DNA from 2 places in the Bradyrhizobium sp. CCGUVB14 genome. Region 2 is predicted to be linked to the other one. Evidence: predicted binding sites of a transcription regulator. Region 2 holds the regulator's gene; the other holds the start of a gene.
What was found. The regulator LexA, encoded in region 2, represses DNA repair genes until DNA is damaged. The targets are predictions, from matches to a motif close to TGTTCNNNNTGTGTTCNG.
Positions count from the first base shown of each region.

Region 1: a site for LexA is predicted at 8,543-8,560, ahead of NLM32_RS00980 (YifB family Mg chelatase-like AAA ATPase). Genes of this name have one in related genera too.

Region 1 covers NZ_JANADS010000001.1:202,016-211,770, forward strand. The annotation lists gene gshB (glutathione synthase) at 1-316, shown strand, start outside; gene NLM32_RS00935 (AraC family transcriptional regulator) at 344-1,036, opposite strand; gene NLM32_RS00940 (hypothetical protein) at 1,679-2,056, shown strand; gene NLM32_RS00945 (BA14K family protein) at 2,125-2,487, shown strand; gene cpaB (Flp pilus assembly protein CpaB) at 2,813-3,634, shown strand; gene NLM32_RS00955 (type II and III secretion system protein family protein) at 3,645-5,159, shown strand; gene NLM32_RS00960 (CpaD family pilus assembly protein) at 5,209-5,943, shown strand; gene NLM32_RS00965 (AAA family ATPase) at 5,940-7,226, shown strand; gene NLM32_RS00970 (tetratricopeptide repeat protein) at 7,272-8,051, opposite strand; gene NLM32_RS00975 (PilZ domain-containing protein) at 8,135-8,380, opposite strand; gene NLM32_RS00980 (YifB family Mg chelatase-like AAA ATPase) at 8,619-9,755, shown strand, end outside.
Region 2 covers NZ_JANADS010000001.1:5,656,725-5,666,479, forward strand. The annotation lists gene NLM32_RS26385 (SDR family oxidoreductase) at 405-1,160, shown strand; gene NLM32_RS26390 (S41 family peptidase) at 1,241-2,575, opposite strand; gene NLM32_RS26395 (alpha-hydroxy acid oxidase) at 2,866-3,993, shown strand; gene NLM32_RS26400 (HAD family phosphatase) at 3,998-4,624, shown strand; gene NLM32_RS26405 (hypothetical protein) at 4,760-4,945, shown strand; gene glp (gephyrin-like molybdotransferase Glp) at 5,176-6,387, shown strand; gene lexA (transcriptional repressor LexA) at 6,564-7,265, shown strand; gene NLM32_RS26420 (hypothetical protein) at 7,443-7,646, shown strand; gene NLM32_RS26425 (hypothetical protein) at 7,841-8,275, shown strand; gene NLM32_RS26430 (GAF domain-containing protein) at 8,489-9,430, shown strand; partial or broken gene NLM32_RS26435 (ComEC/Rec2 family competence protein) at 9,439-9,755, opposite strand, start outside.

The DNA.
Region 1 (9,755 bases), 5.5 Mb from region 2:
CATCATCCTGGTCAATGGCGAGTTCGCAGGCGCGGTGAACCGCGTGCCGGCCGCCGACGACCTCCGCTCCAACATGGTGCGCGGCGGCGCGGCCAAGGAGACCGAGCTGACCCCGCGCGAGCGCGAGATCTGCGCTACCGTTGGACCTGCGCTGCGCGAGCGCGGCCTGCTGTTCGTCGGCATCGACGTCATCAACGGCAACCTCACCGAGATCAACGTGACCTCGCCGACGGGCATTCGCGCCATCGCCCGCCTCGGCGGCCCGGACGTCGCGGCCAGGATCTGGGACGTGATCGAGCAGAAGCGGGCGAAATAGCCACCGTCGCGTCGCCCGGATGGAGCGCTAGCTGCAAAATCCCCGGACGCGGCGAACCGTATCGGACGGATAGAAGCCAAATGCAGCGCGGTACGACGCTGCAAATCGGCCCATATGGGTAAATCCCCATTTCAGCGCGACTTCGCTGACCGGAAGGAGATTCTCCGGTCGGGAGAGTTCGTCATGGATCGCTTCGAGTCGAATTCTGCGCAAATAGGCGACGGGTGTCGTTCCGTGGATCTTGCGAAATCCCGATTGCAGCAACCGGCTGCTAATGCCGACATTCCCGGCAATGTCGGCAATCGTCAGCGGCAGATGAAGGTTGGCCCGCATATATTCGACGGCCCGCCTGACGTGCCGAGGCGGCACATCCATGGGACGGCGGTTCAGCCGCTCGATCAGCCGATGGGGCACATTTTCGAGGACCAGCTGCACCGCAGCTTCTGAGAGCAGAGCGCTTGCTTTCGGCGAGCGTGCCAGGATCCCGTCATACAAGCCGGTCGTGCTGGCGCGAACGAGCTGAAGCAGGGTTTGCCCGGCGCCGGTGGACAGATCGACCTTGGGCGCCAGATCGAGATCTTCCAGCGCCGCGTTCCCGAACGCCGCGGACAGCACCTTTGTCACCACATCCGTGCGCACCGTCAGCGTCACGCTCGAATACCTTCCATCGACCGCTTCGACCCGCTGCTGCTGCAGCGTCGGAAGCGATACGATCGCCATCTCGGCTTCCGTGCGTTGCACGATCTTTCCGGCAATGAGCATCTCGGCCTTGCCGGCGTTCAGGAGGCCGATGGCGAGCTGGCCCGATGAATCGCCGTAGGCGTAGCGCCAATCCCAGCCTGCGGACAGATCCGCTCTCACGACATCCATGCCCGCGCCGATCGCGACATCCGCGCGCCAGCGGAATGATCCATCGGGCTTCGGTGAGGAATGCGCGTTGATCCCGTGCGGGCGGAGTATTTCGAGCAACTCCGGAAACGACGATCCTGATCGCGCGTGAGGTGTGGCAAGCATGTCTTCGACCATGAAGATCCCAATCGTTGGCCATTTGCCGTCTGCAATTCGATGTCATCGGTCGGACCGCGTGTCCGTCGTTCGGGGTATCCGCTGCTGCGATCAACCGCGTCGCTCACGCTAGCATGGCGTCGATGAATCCGGCTCGCGCTCTCACTCGCTCAATATCCGATTTCCGAACGAGAATATCCAGATCGCGCAACCGATCGTCCTAGCCAGAAACCGAATACGTCCATCCCGAATGCGCCGACGTCCATGGACTTGCGGCGCGGTTGGCCTAAATCGCTTCGACCGACTCAAACAGGTTATGGAAGCATGCTTACGAGAATAATTTGCGCGGTCACGCTGATGGCTTTCGCCTCGATGCCGGCACGGGCCGACAGCTGCGCAGACCACTATCAGATCAGCGGCGTTCCACTGGTGACGGGCACGACCCACAAGGTCTGGATGATCTTCCCGTCGGTCAACCCCACGCTCGCCCTCGACAGGGTCTCCCGCGCCGTTCTGGCGGAGGGCTTTGTCAATGTGAATGTGGACAAGGCGCTTGGCACGCTGACCACCCAGCAGGAAACCACCGGGTCCGGGCGGCCGCAGACGCTGCGTGTCGTCGTACGCAAGGATGTCAAAGGCAGCCGCATCGATGCGGTCTTCATCATGCCGCCGGGACAGGTGGCTCCAGGCATCAGCAACAACCTCTGTCGTGTGGTGGATGCCGCCGGCCAATGAGCTCCGCGTTGGGACGAAGCGGGAGGCAGGCGCTGTCCTGCACCCACAGCAATGAAGCAGGAAATTCGATGCGAAACGATCACACCTCAAAGATTGCCCTGATGGCCGCTGCCGGTATCGCGCTGTTTTCAACCTCGGCCATGTCGGCGCCGTTACAGGCCGCGCCGGGCCTCGCTGCCGCGGCGCCGGCACTGACCGAGCGGGTCTGGTGCCGTTACGGGCAGTGCTACGACAACGGCGCCGGTGTGGGCGGGCTGGTCGGCGGCCTCATCGGCGGCGCCATCGCGGCCGGTGCAGCCAGCGCCGCCGCGCAGCAGGAAGCCGCGGCCGCCCAGCAGCACGCGACCGCGTGTGCGCAACGTTACCGCTCGTACGATGCGGCGACGAATACGTTCGCAGCAAAGGACGGCCGCCGGTATCCCTGCCAGTAGGCTTGTTGCGCCCGAGCGGCCCGCGTCGGACGCCGCGTCGCCCACGCTGGCTGCGGACATCGATGGAAACACGGCGAGCCCATCACTAACCACCCATTCACCATGACGCGCCCCGCGCCTCGTGCGAACGCACGAGCGCGTATGCGTGAATCTACGGGGTCGGCGCCGTTCGAATAACGCGGCATTCACCATCTGCCGAAAACCAGCAGCATCACTGACCATCACACTCGGTCTCGCAACACCCCTTATACTTTTACTCCCTACTCATCGATGCAGGGGAACCCGCCACGTGCGGTTCGCGTACCCCGCGTAAGAGTAGAAGCGTATGAACACCGCACGCATTGTGGTTCTCGTCATCGCGCTGGGCGCCGGCGGCGTCGCTGCGTATCTGGCGAGCAGCTACGACAACAAACCCGCGACCGCGCTCCCGGTGGCCGAGAAGCTGCCGACGGTCGAGGTGCTCGTCGCCAAATCCGACATTCAGCTCGGCCAGGCCGTGAAGGCCGAGGATCTGCAATGGCAGACCTGGCCGCAATCGACCGCAAGCAGCGCCTTTATCCGCCGCGACAACCGGCCCGACGCGCAGACCCAGATCGCCGGCTCGATCGCACGCGTGCCCTTGATGCAGGGCGAGCCGATCCGCGAGCAGAAGCTGGTGCGGGCCGACGGCTCCGGCTTCATGGCCGCGATCCTGCCGTCCGGCATGCGGGCCGTGTCCACCGAGATTTCGGCCGAGACCGCGGCCGGCGGCTTCATCCTGCCGAACGACCGCGTCGACATCGTCCTGACGCGACGCCTGAAGAATCCCGACGGGGTCGGCACCAACGGCTCGACCGGCGGCAATGACCTGATCCTGTCGGAGGTCATCCTGACCAATATCCGCGTGCTCGCGATCGATCAGGCGCCGAAGGAAAAGGAAGGCCAGAACGCCGTGGTCGGCAAGACCGTCACGCTGGAGCTCAGGCCCGACCAGATCACGACACTCTCGGTCTCGCGCCAGGGCGGCACGCTGACACTTGCGCTGCGCAGTATCGCCGATGCGAGCGCCGCCGACGGGCCCGAGGACCAGGCATTCAAGCAGCGTTCGAACGGCGTGAACGTGATCCGCTACGGCGTGCAAGCGAGACAACTGACGTCACAGAAGTGATGGGGACATGATGACCTACGGGGACAATCGGATGGGCCTGCGCATTCGGGGGAAGCGCGCCGGCTCGATCTGGGCAGGGGCAATGCTGTTACTGGGGCTGGTCGCAGCCCCCGATCTCGTCCGTGCTGCGGATGCGCCGGTCGGAGACCAGGCGCCGATGCAGGCGCCGGACCTCGGCGTGTCGCCGGTTTCGACCATGCCGGCGCGGATGCGTTCGCTGTCGCTCGGCATCGGCAAGTCGGTCGTGATCGACCTGCCGCGCGAGGTCAAGGATGTGCTGGTGGCTGATCCCAAGATCGCCAATGCGGTGATCCGCTCGGCGCAGCGCGCCTATATCATCGGCGGCCAGGTCGGCCAGACCAACGTGGTGTTCTTCTCCGCCGACGGTCAGCAGGTCGCGTCCTACGACATCGCGGTCAAGCGCGACCTCAACGGCATGCGCACGGCACTGCGCTCATCGCTGCCGGGCGTGCAGATCGAGGGGGTCGGCGACAGTGTGATGCTGACCGGCTCGGTGTCGAGCCCGGTCGAGGCCCAGCAGGCCGGCGACGTCGCCGCCAAGCTCGTCGGCGGCGCCGACAAGGTCGTCAACAACATCGTCGTGCGCGGCCGCGACCAGGTGATGCTGAAAGTCGTCGTCGGCGAAGTCCGCCGCGACATCGTCAAGCAATTGGGCGTCGATCTCAGCGCCAGCCTGAATGCCGGCACCGCGGTGGTGAATTTCAACAATTCCAACCCGTTCTCGGTCTCCGGCGGCCCGCTGGTCTCCAGCAACGGGCTCGGCGTCGCGGGCCTCGCCAAGGGCGTCGCCACCGTCAGCGCCACCATGCGCGCGATGGAAAGCGCGGGCGTGATGCGGACGCTGGCCGAGCCGAGCCTGACCGCGATCTCCGGTGAATCCGCGACCTTCATCGCGGGCGGCGAATTCCCCATCCCCGCAGGCTATTCCTGCGATCCGACCACGCATGTCTGTACCACCCAGATCTCCTACAAGAAGTTCGGTATCTCGCTGAACTTCACCCCGGTCGTGCTCAGCGAGGGCCGGATCAGCCTGCGCGTGATGACCGAAGTCTCGGAGCTGTCGAACCAGCAGGCCATCACCGTGACACAGGCGGTGTCGTCGACCGCGAACAACTCCATCACCATTCCCTCGATCCAGACCCGCCGCGCCGAGACCACGCTCGAGATTCCCTCGGGCGGCTCGATGGCGATGGCCGGCCTGATCCAGCAGCAGACCAAGCAGGCCATCAACGGCCTGCCCGGCGTCGACCAGGTGCCGATCCTCGGCGCGCTGTTCCGCAGCCAGGACTTCGTCAACAACGAGACCGAGCTGATGGTGATCGTGACCCCCTATGTGGTGCGCGCGGTCGCCCAGAAGGAATTGTCGCGGCCCGATGACGGCTTCGCGCCGTCCTCCGATGCGCAGTCGGCGCTGCTCGGCCGCATGAACCGCCTCTACGGCATCGCGCGCCGGGTCGATCCGATCGACGGCAATGCCGGTGATTTCGGCTTCATCATCGACTGACACCAACGGTTCGGGGACCGGGCGAGATACGGGCAAGGGGGATGAAGCGATGACGAAGACAAATGATCGACGTCGCAACTGGCGCATCGCGCTCGCGCTGACGGGGCTCTCCGTCGCGCTGGGTGCCTGCAACACCACGGGTGATGTCGTCACCACCCAGACGGTGCCGACCGACTACCGCATGCGTCACCCGATCGCGGTCCAGGAAGGCAAGCGCTCGATCGTGATCTTCGTCGGCAAGGCGCGCGGCGGGCTTTCGGCCGAGCAGCACGCCGACGTGACGGGCATCGCCCAGGACTGGGTGCGCGAAGGCACCGGCTCCGTCGTCATCGACGTGCCCATCGACACCACGAATTCGCGCGCGGCGGCCGCGACCTATCGCGAGATCCGCGCGGTGCTCGGCAGCGGCGGCGTGCCGTCGCGCGCCATCGTGCAGCATCCCTATCGTCCCGAAGATCCCGGACTGCTTCCGACCATCCGGCTGAGCTATTCCAAGATCGCGGCGGTGGCCGGGCCCTGCGGATTGTGGCCCGAGGACATGGGACCGTCGATCCTCGACCCCGGCTACAACGAGAACCGGCCCTACTTCAATCTCGGCTGCGCCACCCAGCGCAATCTCGCCGCGATGATCGACAACCCCGCCGACCTCGAGCAGCCGCGCGCCGAGACGCCGGCCTATACCGCACGGCGCGACATCGCCTTCGACCGCTACCGCAAGGGCACGACCACGGCGACCTCTTATCCCGAGGCTGACAAGGCCAAACTCAGCGACACAGGCAAATGACGGACATCGACGAAGAAGCGGACGATCCGCAGCACCCCGAGGAACACATTGCGCCGGTTCCCCGCATCTCGGTGCAGGCCTTTTGCGAGACCGAGCAGACGCTCGCCGCTGTGACCGCGGCCGGCCAGGACCGCCGTCTCGCCAAGGCGCATCTCACCGCCAAGAGCGGCGGCCTCGCCGCGGCGATCGAAGTCTATGACACGATGCCGACGCCGAACGTCATCGTGATCGAATCCGACGGCACGCGCGACATTCTCGAGGGGCTCGACGATCTCGCCGGCGTTTGCGATCCCGGCACCCGCGTGGTCGTGATCGGCAATCCCAACGACACCGCGCCCTATCGCGAGCTGGTGCGTCGCGGCGTCAACGATTACGTGGTCGGGCCGGTCGAGACCCTCGACGTCGTGCGCTCGATCTGCAGCCTGTTCTCGGCGTCCGAGACCATCATCACCGGCCGCGTCATCGCGGTGGTCGGCGCCAAGGGCGGCGTCGGCGCCTCCACCGTCGCGCACAACGTGGCCTGGACCATCGCGCGCGACCTCGCGCTCGACTCCGTCGTGATCGATCTCGACCTCGCCTTCGGGACCGCCGGCCTCGACTACAACCAGGATCCGGCGCAGGGCATCGCCAACGCGGTGCTGTCGCAGGACCGGCCGGACACGGCGCTGATGGAGCGCCTGCTTTCCAAATGCACCGAGCGCCTCAGCCTCCTCGCTGCACCCGCCACGCTCGATCGCGTCTATGATTTCGGCGCGGAAGCGTTCGATGCCATCTTCGACACGCTGCGCATGACCACGCCCTGCATCGTGCTCGACGTGCCGCACCAATGGTCGGCCTGGACCAAGCGCGCGCTGGTCAATGCCGACGACATCGTCATCGTGGCCGAGCCGGATCTCGCCAACCTGCGCAACACCAAGAACATGCTGACCGTGCTCAAGACGGCGCGGCCGAACGACCGGCCGCCGCTCTACTGCATCAACCAGGTCGGCATGCACAAGCGCGCCGAGATCGACGTTAAATCGTTCGCCAAGACGATGGAGAGCCAGCCGCTCGCGGTGATCCCGTTCGATTCAAAGCTGTTCTCGACCGCCGCCAATAACGGCCAGATGATCGCGGAGGTCTCCAAGAGCCACCGCACCACCGTGCTGTTCCAGAATATGGCCAACCGCCTGGCCGGACGCGGCGAGGTGAAGAAGCCGAAGCGTTCGCTGCTCGAACCGCTGCTGAAGAAGCTGAAGGGCAAATCGGGGCGCGGATCCGCTCCGCATCGCAAGGCGTCGTAAGCGCAAGCGCGTATTCGAACGAAAGCGACTCTCGGCGGCGGCGGATTACTTTTCCGCCCGCTGCTGCTGCTTCTTCGACAGCAGCTGGCGCAGCGCCGTGACCTTGGCTGCGGCCTGATCCGGCGGCAAATCTGCTTTCACAAGGATTTCAGCCTCGGCCTCGCGGCCCTGCAATCCCAGCACGAGCGCAAAATTGGCGCGGACCCGCGCATCGTTCTGATTGCGCTGATGGGCGCGGCCGAGCACCTGTTCGGCCTTCGACAGATTGTTTTGCAGCATGTAGGACAGGCCGAGATTGGACAGCACGGTCGGCTCGTCGGGCACGATCTTCAGCGCTGCAGCGTAATATTGCTGCGCTTCCTCGTTGCGGCCGAGCTGATCGAGCGCGGCGCCCTGCGCCGACAGGATGCGCCAGTCCGGATCCTCCGGCGTATGCGCGCGGCTGAGCACGTCGAAAGCCTGCTGGAAATTGCCATTGTCGGCGAGCGCGCGGCCATAGCCGGCGAGCAGCGCCTTGTTGCTGGGATGGGCGAGCACAGCCTGCTCCATCACCGCGACCGCCTGGGCACGCTGGCCGCTTTCGCGCAGCGCCTTGCCGTATTCGAGCGCAACATTGGGATCGCTGGGCTTGGCGCGATAGCACTCGCGCAGGGCGTCCATGGGCCTGGCATCGGCCGTCGCCGCAGGCTCCGACTTGCTGCCGCCACCGAGCGCGCCGGTCACGTCCTCCAGGCCCGTGGTCTGGCAGCCACCAAGGGCAAGCACCAGAAGCGCGGGAAGCAGAAATCTCGCCGGGGGAGAGGCAAGGGACGAACGCTTGGACATACTCTGATCACCGCCGGCGGACTGATCAGAGATGCTTTGCCGATTAACGCTAAAGTCCGGTTAAGGAAACGCGTCTGGCAGGACTAGTCGGTGAATTCCGCACCGAATTCGCAGCCGATGCGCCAGCGCAGGCGGCACTGCCGGGAATAATCGGGCGCGAAGATGATGGTGAATTGCGGCGGCACTTCCAGAAACTCCGCCACGACCTTCACGCCCCCATCCGAGATATCCGTGATCGTGCAGTCCCGCGGCAGCGAGCCCGCACCAAAATGGATCTTGGCGAGCCGCGTGCACACCCGACGTTCGCTTCTGCGGCGATTTGCAAGCATTTGAATTCTTCACCCGTTAGACCACGGCCCATCCCGCAGCCTTAGGAGTAGCGGACATTCGTTGGAATGTGCTGAGGAGAGCCGGTCGCATTCGAGGCGTAGTCGAAGCTTAATGTCTGGGTCCCGTTTACCGGTCGTTAGGGAATGCGGCGCCCTCACCTTCGTTCCCGTATTGTTCTTGTCAGAGCGGTCCGGGTCTGCTACCCCTAATTGTGCGAGGGGCAAATCTGGTTCGAGAATGGTCCAGCGGGTTTCGACAGTCGCCTTTGAAGGGATCGAGGCCCGCGCGGTCGACGTGCAGGTGCAGGTCGCGCCAGGCCTGCCGGCCTTCGCCATCGTCGGCCTTCCCGACAAGGCGGTGTCGGAGGCGCGCGAGCGGGTCCGCTCGGCGCTGATCGCCTCGGGCCTGGCGCTGCCAGCGCGGCGGATCACCGTCAATCTCGCCCCTGCCGACCTGCCCAAGGAGGGCAGCCATTACGACCTGCCGATCGCGCTCGGTCTGATGGCGGCGATCGGCGCGATCCCGCCGGATGCGCTGACCGGCTTTACCGTGCTCGGCGAGCTCGGCCTCGACGGCTCGATCGCGCCGGTGGCCGGCGTTCTGCCCGCCGCGATCGGCGCCAACGTGCGCGAGGAAGGCCTGATCTGTCCGGCAGCCTGCGGCTCGGAAGCGGCATGGGCGAGCCCGGATATCCAGATCGTCGCCGCACATTCGCTGATTCAGATCGCCAACCATTTCAAGGGCACGCAAGTGCTGTCGCGGCCCGAGCCGAAGGTGCACGAGGCTGCCGCCTCAAGGCTCGACCTGCGCGACATCAAGGGCCAGGAGAGCGCCAAGCGCGCGCTGGAGATCGCGGCCGCGGGTGGGCATCACCTCCTGATGATCGGCGCGCCCGGCGCCGGCAAATCGATGCTGGCGGCGCGCCTGCCCTCGATCCTGCCGCCGCTGTCGCCGAGCGAATTGCTCGAGGTCTCGATGATCGCCTCCGTCGCCGGCGAGATCGAGGGTGGCGCGCTGACATCGCAGCGACCGTTCCGCTCGCCGCATCATTCCGCAAGCATGGCCGCGCTCACCGGCGGCGGCGCGCGCGCAAAGCCCGGCGAGATCTCGCTGGCGCATCAGGGCGTGCTGTTCCTCGACGAGCTGCCCGAGTTCGATCCGCGCGTGCTGGATTCGCTGCGCCAGCCGCTGGAGAACGGCGAGGTCTCGGTCTCCCGCGCCAACCATCGCGTCACCTACCCTGCCCGCTTCATGCTGATCGCGGCGATGAATCCCTGCCGCTGCGGCAACGCGTTCGAGCCCGGCTATTCCTGCAAGCGCGGCCGCATCGATCGCTGCACCGGCGATTACCAGGCGCGCATCTCCGGCCCGCTG
Region 2 (9,755 bases):
GCGTTATCCTCGCACCTCGGATTGCATCGTAAATCATCTACCGAAGGTTGAATAGTAAATACTTCTCGACCAGAGAGCCGACGCGCCGTTCTGTCGCATCCGGCCTTCCCGCTTGACGACGAGGACCGGCCCGGATACGTCCGTCCCTGCAGCTGCCATCATGGTGCTGCCGTAGGCGTTACCGTCATCCAACGCGTCCTTTGTCGAGAGGATCCCAGCAGGGAGATCTCGATTCACGAGACGCCACGGTCATGCCATCACTCCCCGCCTTGCGGTCGCTCAACCGTCCACGACGTCCCATCCTGCAGGGCTTGCCCGCGCCGGGATGTTTGCCGTCGTGCCGGGATCGTCCGCACGCGCACTTGCTGGATTGCCGTGGTCCTCAACTCCATTGAGAGGCAACCATGAAGATGACTGGCAATACGATCCTCGTCACCGGCGGCACCAGCGGCATCGGCCGCGCGCTTGCCGAAGCTTTCTACGACCGCGGCAATCGCGTCATCGTCGCGGGACGGCGACGGTCTCTGCTCGATCAGATCACGGCCGACCGTTCGGGAATTGTCGCCTTGCCGCTCGACCTCGACGATCCCGCGGCGCCGTCGCGCCTTGCGGCTGAAGTTCGCGCGCGCTTCCCCGAGCTCAACATGCTGATCGCCAATGCCGGTATCTCCAAGGCGGAGGACATGACCGCCGATGACTGGGACGCTGCCGACGCTGAGGCGATGGTGGAGACCAACATCCTGGGCGTGCTGCGCGTGGCGGCGGCGTTTTTGCCGATCCTGAAGGCGCAGCGGAATGCGACGATCATGGTGACGAGCTCGAACCTCGCCTTCGTGCCGCTCGCCGACTTTCCGACCTACTGCGCCAGCAAGGCGTTCCTGCACTCCTGGCTCCAATCGCTGCGCCATCAGCTGCGCAACATCCCCGTCGATGTGCTGGAGCTTGCACCGCCCTATGTGCAGACCGAACTCACCGGCGCGCAGCAGGCGAGCGACCCGCGCGCGATGCCGCTTCCTGCCTATGTCGCGGAGGTGATGCAGCTCCTCGAGCTTGCGGTTCATCCCCGCGGCGAAGTGCTGGTCGAGCGCGATCGCACGCGGCGCTGGGCCGAGCGCGAGGGCCGCTACGAGGCAACCTTTGCCGCGATGAACCCGAGCTGAGACGACGTCCCGAAACGAAATCGCCCGGGAGCGGCATCCGCTCCCGGGCGATCTCCGAAGGTCGCAAGGACCGTGAGAGATTAGTTCGGCACCGTGGCCTTGGGCGCCGGCTTCGCGGCCGCCGCGTTCACGGTGACGCCGTGCAGGAAGTCATAGGCCGCGTGCAGCGCCTTGTCGTCCTTCTCTTCCGGCGGGACATAGGACTGCGATCCGGTCTGCTCGGTGCCGTCGGCGGCCTGCAGATGGCCGCGCATCTGCGACTCCGCGATGGTGTCGACGCGGCCTTTCAGCTCGGGCGGCACGTCCTGGAGGATCTCGATGTCAGGCGCGATGCCCTGGGCCTGGATCGAGCGGCCCGACGGCGTGTAGTAGCGCGCCGTGGTCAGCGCCAGCGCGCCGTTGCCGGCGCCGAGCGGAATGATGGTCTGCACCGAGCCCTTGCCGAACGAGCGCGTGCCGATGATGGTGGCGCGCTTGTGATCATGCAGCGCGCCGGCCACGATCTCCGAGGCCGAGGCCGAGCCGCCGTTGACCAGCACCACAAGCGGCTTGCCCTTGGTGAGGTCGCCGCCATGCGCGGTGAAGCGCTGGGTCTCTTCGGGATTGCGGCCGCGGGTCGAGACGACCTCGCCGCGCTGCAGGAACGCACTCGACACCGACACGGCCTGGTCGAGCAAGCCGCCGGGATTGTTGCGCAGGTCCATCACATAGCCGGCCAGCTTCTCCTGCGGGATGTCCTTGGAGATCGAGGCGATCGCCTTCTTCAAGCCGTCGGTGGTCTGCTCGTTGAACGAGGTGACGCGGATGTAGCCGATGTCGCCTTCGACGTGGAAGCGGACCGGGCGGACATGGATGATCTCACGCGTGATCGCGACATCCATCGGCGCATCGGCGCCCTTGCGGATGATGGTCAGCTTGGTCTTGGTATCGACCGGGCCCTTCATCTTGTTGACGGCCTGCTCGAGCGTCATGCCCTGCACGTTCTCGCCGTCGATCTTGCTGACGAGGTCACCGGACATGAGGCCGGCCTTGGACGCCGGCGTGTCGTCGATTGGGGAAACGACCTTGACCAGGCCCTCCTCCATCGTGACCTCGATGCCGAGCCCGCCGAACTCGCCGGAGGTGGTCTCCTGCATCTCGGTCCAGGCCTTGTCGTTCATGTAGCGGGAATGCGGATCGAGCGAGGTCACCATGCCCGTGATCGCGCCTTCGATCAGCTTGGAATTGTCGGGCTTCTCGACGTAGCTCGCCTTCACCCGCTCGAAGACCTCTCCGAACAGATTGAGCTGGGAGTAGGCATCGTCCGCGCCGGCTGCCGCCCGTGCCGCCCATAGTCCGCCCTGCGGACCGGATACGAGAAGGGTCAGGCATACTCCGGTAAGCGCGCCCAGGGGGAACAGCAGGGTTTTCCGCATGGAATGGTTGGCCTTTTCGCTTGGGACGGGACGCCACGCAAATGGCGATCCAGCCCGGTTCTCACAATACCATTCAGGTTTCTTCAAGGCCGGGCTGCCACGCCCGCGGGTATATCGCAAAAATCCCTTCGCCCTGGCCTAAACTTTTGGCAACGTTCCGAAACCATCGCCCGCCAAGCGGGAATCGATCGGCCGAGCCACGCTTCGCAGCTATGCGATTTTAGGATGGTTTTGGAGGGCCGAACGAGATACCCGATGACATAACGCTTCAAATTCTCGGGAGGATAACAATGAACGAAGCACTCCGGCCGGAACGGAATGTCGAACTCGGCGCCAGCAGCGAGCCGTTCCAGAACCTGCACGAATTCATCCGGAAGGCACGTTCCAACCTCAACCAGAACGCCTGGGACTACATCGTCGGCGCGGCCGAAACCGAAACCACGATGCGCCGCAACCGCATGGCCCTGGACGAGATCGCTTTCCGTCCGCGTGTGCTGCGCGACGTGCGCAAGGTCGACGGCTCGGTCGAGCAGTTCGGCCGCAAGATGCGCCTGCCCGTGGTGCTCGCCCCCGTCGGCGCGCTGGAAATCTTCGATCCCCACGGAGCCGCCAGCGTCGCGCGCGCGGCCGGCACCTTCGGGGCGTCGCACATGTTGAGCTCGGTCTCCGAGCCCGGTCTCGAGAAGACCGCCGAAGCCGCTCCCGACGCGCTGCGCATGTACCAGCTCTACGTTCGCGGCGACGACGCATTCGTCGCCGACGTGGTCAGCCGCGCCGAGAAGGCCAAATATGCCGCCTTCTGCCTGACCGTCGACACCGCCCATTACAGCCGTCGTGAGCGTGACATCGCCAAGCGCTACGTTCGCGAGAGCCGCCTGCGCGCCACCGGCGGCGATTTCCAGAAGGGGCTGGAGTGGCGGACCGTGAAGATGGTCAAGGACAAGTTCAAGATACCGCTGATCCTCAAGGGCATCGCCACCGCCGAGGACGCGCAGATCGCGGTCGATCACGGCGTCGAGTGGATCTACGTCTCCAACCATGGCGGCCGCCAGCTCGATCACGGCCGCGGCGCCATGCATGTGCTGCCCGAGATCGTCGACGCCGTGAGGGGCCGCGCCAAGATCATGGTGGATGGCGGCATCTGCCGCGGCACCGACATCGTCAAGGCGATCGCGGCGGGCGCCGACCTTGTCGGCATCGGCCGGCTGCAATGCTGGGCCCTGGCGGCGGCCGGCGAGACCGGCGTGACGCGGATGCTCGAACTGCTCGAGGACGAGGTGCTGCGCTGCCTCGGGCTGCTTGGCGCCACCTCGTTCGCCGAGGTCAACAAATCCTGTCTGCACCAGGCCACCGCAACCAATGCGCCGAGTGTGTTCAGCGCGTTCCCGCTATTCGACCATGAACCCTACCGATACTGATAGAATGACATCGCTCTCACCCGGCAGCGCGGACGCGCTTCTGTTCGATCTCGGGCGCGTCGTGCTCGACATCGATTTCTCCAAGGCGATCGCCTGCTGGGCGGGACATGCAGGCCTCGAGCCCGAAGCCATCGTGACGCGCTATGAGCGCGACAGCGAGGCCTACCGGCTGCACGAGGTCGGCAGGATCAGCGACGAGGACTATTTCCAGTCGCTGCGCTCCTCGCTCGGCATCGGCATTTCAGATGCGCAATTCCTGGAAGGATGGAACGCGATCTTCGCCGGCGAGATGCCCGACATCGCGGAATTGCTGCCGCGCGCGGCCAAGCAGATGCCGCTCTACGCCTTCTCCAACACCAACCGCCCGCATGTCGACCATTTCTCGAAAGAGTATGCCGATCTGCTCGGTCATTTCCGCGCGCTGTACCTCTCCTCCAGCATCGGCCTGCGCAAACCTGATGCGGAAGCCTTCGACCACGTCGTCACCGCGATGGGGGTGCCCGCTAACCGGATCGTGTTCTTCGATGACCTCGCCGCGAACGTCGAAGGCGCCCGCGCCCGCGGGCTGAAGGCCGTGCATGTCACCTCGCCCCGCGACGTCGGCATTGCACTGAAGGCGCTGGGGATCTGACCGCCGTTTCCGGAGCAATTTCACCCGGAGGAGGAACCAAACGGCTCTGTGCATTTTTATACGAAGTTCCGGGAACGGAATGCCCCCTTCCGGACTCTAGAGTCGGTTGGGAATTCTACGAACGGACGTATCATCGTGTTGGGCAAAACCTACCTCACCAAGCAGGCCTCCCTGCTGGTCAAATTCGCCAGGACCACCTCTGATTCCGAGCTTTCCGCCAAGCTGATGAGCAAGGCGGCTGATCTGAAGGCCCAGGCCGATCCGATGCCCGACAGGGATCAAGGGCCTCAAGCGCCCGACGTCAGTCCGGAGGGGACCTGAGGATGCTGGCCGTGGCTTCCATCATCCTCGTGCTTGCCATGGCTATCCTCCTGCCCGTCTATCTCGCCTTCCGGACCATGCCCCGGCGGACCTGATGCTCCCACTCCATCGCCGCGCGGGTGATGCAGGATCAATCATCCTGCGCGACCGTCGTTTTGCCTCCGTGCCTGCACTCGGCTAGAACTCTCGCCGCTGATTTGCCCGAACGGGCGTAGCTGGAGTTTTTCACCGTGGCCCTGATGCCGGTTTCTGACGCGCTCGCCGCGGTGCTCGCCGGTGCGGAGCCACTGCCTGAAGAGACGGTCGCGCTCGAGGCGGCCTTTCATCGCGTGCTCGCACGCGACGTCGCGGCGCGGCGGACGCAGCCGCCCCAGGCGATGTCGGCGATGGATGGCTATGCCGTCCGCGCAGCCGATGCGGCGAAGATTGACACGACGCTCACCGTCGTTGGCGAGGTCGCTGCCGGCCGTCCGTTTGCAGGAACGGTCGGCGCCGGCGAAGCCGTGCGGATCTTCACCGGAGGCGTCGTTCCCGACGGCGCAGATGCGGTCGTGATCCAGGAAGACACTGTCGCTAACGGCAAGCACATCGCGATCAAGGAGGCAGCCCTCACCGGGCGGCACATCCGCCCGGCCGGCATCGACTTCTCCGAGGGCGACGTGCTCCTGCGCAAGGGCGCCAGGCTCACCGAGCGCGACCTCGCGCTCGCCGCCGGCATGAACCACCCGCAATTGGCCGTCCGCCGCCGCCCTAAGGTCGCGATTCTCGCGACCGGCGACGAGCTGGTGATGCCGGGCAGCACGCCGGGCCATGGCCAGATCGTCTATTCCAACGGCTACGCCCTGCATGCGCTCGCCCGCAGCGAGGGTGCCGACACCATCGACCTCGGCATTGCGGCCGACACGCTTGCCGCCACCACGGCCGGCATCCGGCGCGCGCGCGACTCCGGTGCCGACATCCTGATCACGACTGGCGGCGCCTCGGTCGGCGACCACGATCTGGTGCAGCAGGCGCTGAAGGACGAAGGCACCTCGATGGCGTTCTGGAAGATCGCGATGCGGCCGGGCAAACCGATGATGAACGGACAGCTCGGGGCGATGCGCGTGATCGGCCTGCCCGGCAATCCCGTGTCATCCTACGTGTGCGGCTTCCTGTTCATGGTGCCGCTGATTCGCGCGTTGTCCGGCCGTTCGATGGTTCATCACCGCCGCGAACGCGCGGTGCTCGGCCGCGACGTCTCCGCCAATGACCAGCGCGAGGATTACCTGCGCGCGCGCCTCGATCTGCGTGATGACGGCACGCTCATCGCGCTTCCCGTCAACCACCAGGACTCCTCGCTGCTTGCAAATCTCGCTGCGGCACAGGCACTTCTCGTGCGTGCGCCGTTCGCGCCGAAGGCCGAAGCGGGCGCGCCTTGCGAGGTGCTGCGACTGCCCGCCTGAGCGCATCGTTCGCAACCGTTCCGCGAACTTTGCCGCGTTCACGGTAAATTAAGCAGTTGCGGAACATGTATCGAACATATAGTGTCCGTTCATGATTTGTTTCGAGCATGTAGCGGCTTATCGCTGAATTCAGCGTCTCGGAATCGAACGACATCAACCGGGGGATTTTGGTCGAGATGTTAACGCGCAAACAGTACGAGCTCCTGCGGTTCATCAGCGAGCGCCTGAAGGAAAGCGGCGTGCCGCCCTCCTTCGACGAGATGAAGGACGCGCTCGATCTGCGCTCGAAATCAGGCATCCATCGCCTGATCACTGCGCTCGAGGAGCGCGGCTTCATCCGCCGCCTGCCCAACCGCGCCCGCGCCATCGAGGTGATCAAGCTGCCCGAGCTCCAGGCCGCCGCCGGCAGCCGCCGCGGCTTCACGCCGAGCGTCATCGAGGGCAATCTCGGCAAGGTGCGTACGACGTCGAGCCCGCCCGCCGACGAGGGCGAGCGGCCCGTGGCGGTGCCCGTGATGGGCCGGATCGCGGCCGGTACGCCGATCGAGGCTTTGCAAACCCGCAGCCACACCATCAGCGTCCCGCCCGACATGCTCGGCTCGGGCGAGCACTATGCGCTCGAGGTCCGCGGCGACTCCATGGTGGAGGCCGGCATTCTCGACGGCGACATGGCGCTGATCCAGCGCAACGAGAGCGCCGATACCGGTGATATCGTGGTCGCCCTGATCGACGACGAGGAAGCAACGCTCAAGCGTTTCCGCCGCCGCGGCGCCTCGATTGCGCTCGAGCCGGCGAATGCGGCCTATGAGGTCCGTATCCTGCCGCCCAACCGGGTCAAGATCCAGGGCAAGCTGATCGGGCTGTACCGGAAGTACTGAGCGCGTCGCAATCGACGACCGCAATCAACGATTGGAGCGGACGATTGTCCGCTCCGGCTGGATAGTCTTTCTGGTTTTGCACAGATTATCCGGCCCCCTCTCCAGCGCTACATCCTCGGCACGCCGCAACGAAGCACGCATCGCTTCGCAGGCCTTTGAGAGACCGAGGAGATCACCATGCGCAAGATCGTTTTGAGCACCGTCACGATGGCGCTGATTGCAGCATCAGCGTCTCAGGCTTTCGCCGCACAGCGGCAGCACCGTGCCCGCAAGGCACCGCAAGCGACGAGCGCGCAATTCGGCGATGCCCGCAACGCGATCGAGCGGCCATCACAACCGGCCTGGCCATACTCCGGTTGGTCGGCGCCCGCAGGCCGCTGAGGCAACGCGCTGTTCGAATGCACGAGAGCAGGCTTTGTTCCTCGCGCATTTGAAAAAGATAATGTGATCGCGCTCTGCGGATGCGAGCCGCAGATTTGCCCACAAACAAGCATAAGATCGCGGCCTTCCACTCTGATAGGGGCCTGCGCCTCAGCGGAGGCGCGGGTGCTCTATCCCGATTGAGGAGCACCCCGATGTGTGACTACAGCCTGCACGCTGTCGCGACGCGCCCCGCAGAAGTGGGCGAGACGATCGTCACGACAACCTTCCGCGGCACCTCGACGCGCGGCTTCGCCTCCGAAGCCGACATGTCCGTCGCGGTCTGCCTGCTTCCGGGAACGGAGCTCGCCTTCGCCGACAACGTCCGCTACGACAATCGCTGGATCTGGACCCGCACCGTCAATTCGCGCGTCGGCAAGTTCGGCAAGGTCGATCCGCACATTCCCGATCGTCATCACGACGCGATCGAATTCCCCGACGGCAAATACGTGCTGGTGACGCAGCTGGTCGAAGGCCAGCGCGCAACCGTCCTGCAACTGCCCGTGACGCAGCCGCTCGGCGAGCGCGAGCACAAGCCGCAGATCAGCGCCGACAGGCCGCCGACCATCACCCGCCTGCCGATCGGCTGACGACGCCATCCCCGGCCGACAGGTCGGGCCAGGATCGAGATATCCATCGCCGGCCGCGGCCGGCGAGATGGATTGGTTTGCGTCTGTGGAAATGATGAGCTCATCGCGCCAGCAAGTCGCACGAAGTTTGCGCTGCCTTGCCTGAATTTTGAACGTCCGCTCCGCAAGCAAATGGCCGATGCTGTTTGCAGCTTGAGGCAGCGGACAGGCTCGATGAAAACCTTCATTCGCGTCGTTGAACTCTGGGTGCCTGATCCAACGCGGACGCGGCTGGAATTCGGCGGCGGCCTCTACAGCGAAGGCCTGTCCGCGTTCAAGGCCGGCAGCGAGGATTTACGCTTCGGATATGACGAGGGCCTTCCCGGCAAGGCCTGGGCGAGCGGCCATCCCGTGATCCTCACAAAGTTCGCCAACTCCTATTTCAAGCGGACCGACCAGGCTCTCGAAGCCGGCCTGACCTGCGGGGTCGCCGTGCCGGTGTTTGCCGGCGAATTCCTGCAAGCCGTCATGGTGCTGTTCTGCGGCGACGACGAGGCCCATGTCGGCGCGATCGAGCTCTGGCACAACGATGCCGAGCTCTCGCACGAGATCGCGCTCGTCGACGGCTACTACGGCAGCGCCGACATGTTCGAGTTCAATTCCCGTCACACCAGATTTTCGCGCGGCTTCGGCCTGCCCGGACGCACCTGGAAAGCGGGCCTGCCGCTGATCATCAGGGATCTGCACGACGCCAAGAGTTTCCTGCGCTGGGAGGACGCCGCCAAGGTCGGGATCAATCTCGGCGTCGGCGTGCCCTACCGCACCGGCACCGACCAGACCTGGGTGCTGACGTTCCTCTCCGCGCAGGCGACGCCCATTGCGCGCCGCTTCGAGATCTGGGTCCCGAACGAAGCCCGATCAGTGCTGGTGTTTCGCGCCGGCGATTGCAGCGCCCAGACCGACCTCGCCGCGCTCTATGCGCAGAGATCGATCGCCAGGGGCGAAGGCAGTATCGGCGGGGCCTGGGCCACCGGCATGCCCGCGCTCAACGACGACCTCGCGCATGACGGCTCGATCGCCGCCGTGGGGGCTCGCGCAGCCGGGCTGAGCCGGATGGTGGTCCTGCCGGTGATCGGCAACGGCAGGCTCGAAGCGATGCTGGCCTGGTATCTCTAGCCAGCAGCTCAGTCCTCGGCCTGCTGATCGGCCTCCGACGGCGTTGCGTCCTTGCTGCGTGGCGCGGCCGTCTTCGGCGCAAGGCTTCCGTCGAAATCGTCCGCACCGGGGGTCGCGGGTGACCAGGGACGATCCGCGCCCCTCGCCCTCACGCCCTGAACCGCAAAACCGTCGCCACGCTGCGTCAGCGCCAGTGCGCCCTGGCGCGCGAGACGCGGTCGATCGACCACCATCGCGGCGCAATCCGGCGGCGCCGGCCTTGCCGTCACGACCAGCGCGGCGCGACTGCAATCATCAGCCAGCGCGTCGATGCGCAGCGCCTGCG